Linked DNA regions of Alloacidobacterium dinghuense. Each later gene encodes a partner of the first gene's protein in a complex. Links are inferred from orthologs where the notes say so. Each region holds a gene or a part of one and is shown on either strand. Other genes may lie near its edges. The genes, in order: accB and accD.

Region 1 (3,109 bases):
GTAAACACGCTGCATGGTGAAAGGGCAAGTATAGAGGAGATTCGTTGGCGGACTGAAAAGGTTGGTTAAGTTTGTGTCTTTCCACCCTTCGCTATGTCCGGGATGGGTCCGCCGTTATCGTGCGGTTGGTTAGGAAATGCAGATCCTTCGCGTTGCTCAGGATGACAGCCTTCACACCTGCTATAACTTTGTGAGTGAGGAATCATTTAGGGCGTATTCGGGCTCTGCGTAAGCAGATGCGGGAGCAGGGAATTGACGCGATGCTGGTGACGCATCTGCCGGATGTTCGCTATGTATGCGGTTTTACCGGATCGAATGCGGCGCTGGCTGTGACGGCGAAGCGCGCGGCGATGTTTACCGATGGGCGCTACACTTCTCAATCCAAAGAAGAGACGCTGGGCGCTCGCGTTGTGATTGCGAAGAAGTCGGCGCTGCGCGAGGCCTGCGCGTGGCTGGAAGAGCCTGGCGTTGCTGCTGCGTATTTTGATCCGGAACAGACTACGGTGGCTGCGCTGGAGATAATGCGCGATGCGCTGAGCAAAGGGAAGCGGCGTGGATTCTTTCAAGCTTTGAAAAAGCCCATTGTTTCGGAACTGCGCATGGTGAAGGATGCCGACGAGTTGCTGCTGATGGAGCGGGCTGCGCTGCTGGGGTGCAATCTGTTTACGGCGGTGCTGCCGCATATGCAGGCGGGCGTGACGGAATCGGAAATCGCGGCCGATCTTGAATTTTTTGCGCGCAGCATGGGCGCGGAGGGCATGTCGTTTGAGACGATCGTGGCTTCGGGAAAGCGGTCGGCGCTTCCGCATGGACGCGCGACAACAGCGAAGGTGCCGGGGCGCGGCTTCGTGACGCTCGACTTCGGTGTTATTCTCAATGGTTATTGTTCAGATATGACGCGCACTGTCCACATGGGCAAGCCGGGCAGGGAAGAACAGTCTGCGTACGAGGCAGTGCTGGAGGCGCAGGAGGCAGCGGTTGCTGCAGTAAAGCCAGGCGCAACTTGTGGAGAAGTAGATGAAGCCGCGCGGAGTGTGCTGCGCGGGGCAAAGCTGGACAAGTACTTTACCCATTCCACTGGGCATGGTGTCGGGATTGAGATTCACGAGTCGCCGCGGGTTGCGGCAGAGCAAAAGCAGGTGCTTGAGCCGGGCATGGTGATTACGATAGAGCCGGGCGTTTACATCGAAGGGAAATTTGGCATTCGCATTGAAGACATGGTTGCCGTGACAAAGAGCGGCGGAAAAATTCTGACGCCTGCGCCGAAGGCGATGATCCAGTTATGATGCTGTGAGCCACAGCGAGATATCGAGATGAATCCAGAAGAGATGAAAGAACTCAAAGAGTTAATTGAGTTCCTGAAAGAAAGTAAGATTGGCGAGTTTGACCTCGAGCGCGGCGACCTGAAGGTCCGCATCAAGTTTGCCCAGGAAGGCGCTTCGGCTGATCTGGCGAGTTTGAGTCGGCTGCTGGCGGCTGCACCTGCCGCGGTTCCTCCTCCGATTACGTTGCCTGCGGTGCAGGCGGCGGCTGCCGCACCAACTGCGGCTCCTGTTCCCGTGAGCGATGATGCTTCCCTGCACATTGTGAAGTCGCCGATTGTCGGGACATTTTATGAGGCGCCTGGTCCGGGAACGCCAGCGTTCGTGAAAGTTGGCGATCAGGTGGAGCAGGGGCAGGTGCTCTGCATCATCGAGGCGATGAAGTTGATGAATGAGATCGAGTCCGATGCGACGGGCGAGATCGTGAAGCGTTTTGTCCAGAATGGCCAGCCGGTGGAGTATGGCCAGCAGCTCTTTGCGGTGCGTCCGCACTAGGTTTCTATGTTTCGTAAGGTTTTGATCGCCAATCGTGGCGAAATTGCGCTGCGTGTGATTTGTGCCTGCAAGGAACTGGGCATTCGCACGGTGGCTGTATATTCCGAAGCTGACCGCAACTCGCTGCATGTGCGCTTTGCCGATGAGGCCATTTGCATCGGGCCGCCGCGCTCAGCGGAGAGTTATCTCAATGTTCCGGCCGTCATCAGCGCGGCCGAAATTGCCGATGTGGACGCGATTCATCCCGGCTATGGACTGCTGAGCGAGAACGCGAATTTCGCGGAAGTGTGCCGCGCTTCGAATATCAAGTTCATTGGGCCGCCACCGGAAGTGACGCGGTTGATGGGCGAGAAGGAGAAGGCGCGTCAGGCAATGAAGAAGGCCAAGGTGCCAATTCTTCCCGGTTCAGACGGCGTGATTCAGAACGAAGACGAAGCAATCGAATGGGCAAAGTCGGTTGGCTTTCCGGTGATTCTGAAAGCGACGGCTGGCGGCGGTGGACGCGGCATGCGCGTCGTACGTTCTGCTGATGAGCTGCCGGGGCTTTTCCAGGCGGCGAGCAGCGAGGCGGCGAATGCCTTCGGCAACGGCTCTCTCTATATGGAGAAGTTCATCGAGAGGCCACGGCACATCGAATTTCAGATTCTGGCCGATGAGCATGGCAATGTGATTTCGCTGGGCGAGCGCGAGTGTTCGATTCAGCGGCGGCATCAGAAGCTGATTGAAGAGGCTCCGTCGCTGCAGGTGACGCAAAAGATGCGCGACGACATTGGCAAGACGCTGAAGCGGTCGCTGGAAGGTGTCGGCTACCAGAACGCGGGCACGATTGAGTTTCTGATGGATGAGGATGGCAAGCTGTACTTCATCGAAATGAACACGCGCATTCAGGTTGAGCATCCGGTGACGGAGATGGTGACGGGGATCGATCTGGTCAAAGCGCAGCTGCGCATTGCTTCGGGCGAGAAGCTTTCGAGCATTCTGCCGGAGCCGACGACGATTCGCGGGCATGCGATTGAATGCCGCATCAACGCGGAGCATCCGGAGAAGTTCACGCCGTCAGCCGGAAAGATTACGGTTTTTAATATTCCGGGTGGCAATGGCATCCGTGTGGATACTGCGCAGTACGCGGAAGGTGTTGTGCCTCCGTATTATGATTCGCTGATTGCCAAGCTGATTGCGCATGGCAAGGATCGCAATGAGGCGATGGCGCGCATGCGGCGAGCGCTCGATATGTTCGTGGTCGAAGGGATTCACACGACGATTCCGCTGCATCGCGGAATTTTTCTCGACGA
Region 2 (3,264 bases), 2.0 Mb from region 1 along the record:
CCATCTATGACAAGTGGAAAGACCACCCATACGTAAGCACTTTGAGTGGACTGGCCGACAACAGTAGACTCGCTGGGTGACCGTTTCGATTGCAATGATTAAAAGGGGTCCCGGCGAATCTGACTTCACGTCGGCACTCAAGACATACGCCAAGCGAATCGGCAATTATGCTGCAGTCGAGATTCCGGTCTATGCCTCCGAGTCTGCTTTTCTTCAAACCCTTTCGCGTCACCGCTCCCGTACCGTGCCCTATCTGGTGCTGCTCGATAGCCGAGGCAAACAATTCGCATCGGAACAATTTGCCGAGTTGCTGGGCAAACAACGCGATCAAGGGCAGCAAAAAATTGTCTTCGCCATCGGTCCTGCCGACGGCTGGTCGGACGACGCCCGCAGGCAGGCAAACCTGCTGTTATCGCTTGGGACAATGACATTGCCGCACGAACTGGCTCGGGTAGTCCTCAGCGAGCAACTCTACCGGGCGTTTACAATCCTATCTGGGCATCCGTATCACACGGGCCACTGAGGGGTATGACCGAATCGCGCAAGGGGCTGATCCTGATCAACACGGGACCGGGCAAAGGTAAGACGACTGCGGCCATGGGAACGGCTTTGCGCGCTGTCGGCAACGGCCTGAAAGTGCTGATGCTGCAGTTTCTCAAGGGATCCTGGCATTACGGGGAACTCGACGCTGTCGATGCCTTCAACGGCAACTTTGTCATCAAGCAGATGGGCCGCGGATTTGTGAAGATCGGCGGAGCAGAGACTGATCCGGAAGACATCCGCATGGTGGAAGAAGCATGGGAAGAAGCACGAAAAGCCATTCTTTCCGGTGAGTGGGACATGGTGGTGCTTGATGAGATCAACTACGCCATCAGCTACGGCATGCTTGATCCCACCAAGGTTGCAGAAACGCTGCAGCACCGGCCCGAGATGGTGCATGTTGTGCTCACCGGGCGCAACGCGCATCCATCCTTGGTTGAGATCGCCGATACCGTTACGGAAATGCGCGAGGTAAAACACGCTTACCAGAAGGGCATTCTGGCACAGCGTGGCGTGGAGTACTAGTGAGCGACAGAAAGGGTAGGCATGTCCTGGTTTAAGCGGCAGGAAAACAAAATCGAGAGCGGCGGAGAGAAAACAGTTCGCACCGAGGGACTTTGGATCAAGTGTGAGAACTGCGATCAGGTCATCTTCAAAGCCGATCTTGAAGCCAACTCCTATGTCTGTCCCAAGTGCGGCCATCACTTCCGCATTGGTGCTCGGGCGCGCATCGAAATGCTGCTCGAACCGGGATTCGAAATCGTCGACACCGAACTGAAGTCGACCGATCCGCTGAATTTCAGCGATCTTAAGTCCTACAAATCGCGCCTGAAAAAAGCTCGGCATGATACGGGCCTCAACGACGCCATCATTAATGCATTGGGCCAGCTCGGCCCGCATTCCGTCGTTCTCTCGGTGATGGAGTACGCCTTCATCGGCGGCAGCATGGGAGCAGTCGTGGGCGAAACGATTGCTCGCGCAGTTGATCGTGCCTATGACATGCGCCGACCACTGGTCATTGTTGCCGCATCCGGCGGAGCGCGCATGATGGAAGGTATCGTCAGCCTGATGCAGTTGGCGAAGATTTCCGCAGCGCTTGCCCGTCTCGATGAAGCCAAGGTTCCCTACATCTCAGTTCTCACTGACCCGACCACTGGCGGGGTGACAGCCAGCTTTGCCATGCTGGGTGACCTGAACATCGCCGAGCCGGGGGCGCTCATCGGATTCGCGGGCCCGCGCGTCATTGAGCAGACAATCCGACAGAAGCTTCCTGAAGGCTTCCAGCGCTCAGAGTTCCTGCTGGAGCACGGCTTCCTCGACGCGGTTGTGAACCGCAAGGACATGAAGCCGTACCTGATCCGCGCCCTTGACTTCATGAAGCATTAGAGACATCCATGAAGTCCAGATTCGCAATTCTCGCCAGTCTCGGTAGTGCACTGCTGACAGGCTTGCCGGCCGGAGCACAAACCATTCCGTCGTTCAGCGGCCCTACCCTCGCGAATGACACTCTGCGCTTGCCACCGCCAGCGCCGGGATCCAGAACGATTCTGGTTCTTGGTTTCAGCAAGAAATCGGGCGATGCCTGTAAACCATGGTTCGAGGGCATAACCGCGCAGCTCAAAACGAAACCACAGATCGGCTATTACGAAATGCCGGTATTGGCCGGGGCACCTGGATTTGTCCGCGGCATGATCGTCCACAACATGCGCAGCACCCTGACTCCCGACCAGCAGAAGCACTTCGCGCCCATCATGGAAAACGCGCAGGCATGGAAAGATGCCGTCCACTTTTCCGCACCGGACGATGCCTACGTCGTCATCATTGATGAGCACGGTAACATCTTGTGGCACGATTCCGGCCCTTGGTCGCCAGACAAAGAACGCACACTGCAACAAGCCATTTCCAAGTTATGAAAATGCAGCGACTTGCAGTCCCTCCGCGAGTTCTTTGATCTTCACAAGGATGAAGTCGTCGCCCTTCAGGGTGTCCTCATAGCGCTTTTGTCCTTCGGCTACCTTGGAATAGTCCCCCTGAATGATCTCAAAGGTCGCGCCTCCCTCACTGCGCTTCCTGATCTCGTAGATCATAGTCAGGTAATTTTCCGGAATATCCGGAAAGGCAGAGTTATTCGGGTCGATCACCGTATATTCGAGCCGCCACGGCGCATCCACTGCTACCACCTGACCTTTCACATAGAGCTTGCCGTCCGCCGCGCCTTTCCACAGCAGGCGGGAACCCGGCTTCCAGTCCGTCTCTGCCACGCAGCCAAACATATATTGAGTGATGAACTCATTCTCCGTCAGCACCTTCCACAGCGCTTCCGCCTGGGCATGAACCTCGATCGATTTGCGAATGAATAGTTCTGGCATATCCAAATCTTCCTCGCCACACAATCTAAACTGGAAGCTGCGTCCTTGATTGGAAAAACGCGACAGGAGTCTGCAGCCATTAAACCTGCCGAATATCAGAACGAAGAGTCGTTTGATCCGGAGCTGGGCCAGCCGCGCGGAGTCCTACGGCGACCTCCGCCAGCGGCTGGCAAGTTCCGCCATGCCCGACTATGCGCAGCTCCAGAACTCGCGACATGGATCGATCACTATTGGATGGTGAGCTGGGACCTGCGTGGCCTCGAACCACGGCTGGTCGAAAGCCTGCCCCATCCCAACGTCCACATAGTCTTCGAAAAATCGGAGAGCAAAGCATGGGGCATATCGACTAGCAAGT

Evidence for each region.
Region 2: the proteins of accB (region 1) and accD are in contact, whole or in part, in a solved structure (PDB 8UXZ), measured with the Escherichia coli proteins. The link is inferred for Alloacidobacterium dinghuense from one-to-one orthologs.

What each region holds. Positions count from the first base shown.
Region 1 is NZ_CP060394.1:3,043,039-3,046,147, reverse strand. What follows is about bases 278-3,065. They hold accB (acetyl-CoA carboxylase biotin carboxyl carrier protein), read left to right. Parts: upstream 278-1,313; coding sequence 1,314-1,817; downstream 1,818-3,065. Other genes in these bases: accC (acetyl-CoA carboxylase biotin carboxylase subunit), read left to right, coding at 1,824-3,065; H7849_RS12495 (M24 family metallopeptidase), read left to right, coding at 278-1,286. Outside these bases: yihA (ribosome biogenesis GTP-binding protein YihA/YsxC), read right to left, coding at 1-15; more of H7849_RS12495, read left to right, coding at 195-277; more of accC, read left to right, coding at 3,066-3,109. UniProt on the Escherichia coli protein: This protein is a component of the acetyl coenzyme A carboxylase complex; first, biotin carboxylase catalyzes the carboxylation of the carrier protein and then the transcarboxylase transfers the carboxyl group to form malonyl-CoA.
Region 2 is NZ_CP060394.1:5,036,876-5,040,139, forward strand. Bases 64-3,006 are described here. They hold accD (acetyl-CoA carboxylase, carboxyltransferase subunit beta), read left to right. Parts: upstream 64-1,086; coding sequence 1,087-1,926; downstream 1,927-3,006. Other genes in these bases: H7849_RS20980 (23S rRNA (pseudouridine(1915)-N(3))-methyltransferase RlmH), read left to right, coding at 95-523; cobO (cob(I)yrinic acid a,c-diamide adenosyltransferase), read left to right, coding at 529-1,065; H7849_RS20995 (hypothetical protein), read left to right, coding at 1,935-2,453; H7849_RS21000 (SRPBCC family protein), read right to left, coding at 2,448-2,909; H7849_RS21005 (helix-turn-helix domain-containing protein), read left to right, coding at 2,955-3,006. Also shown: more of H7849_RS21005, read left to right, coding at 3,007-3,264.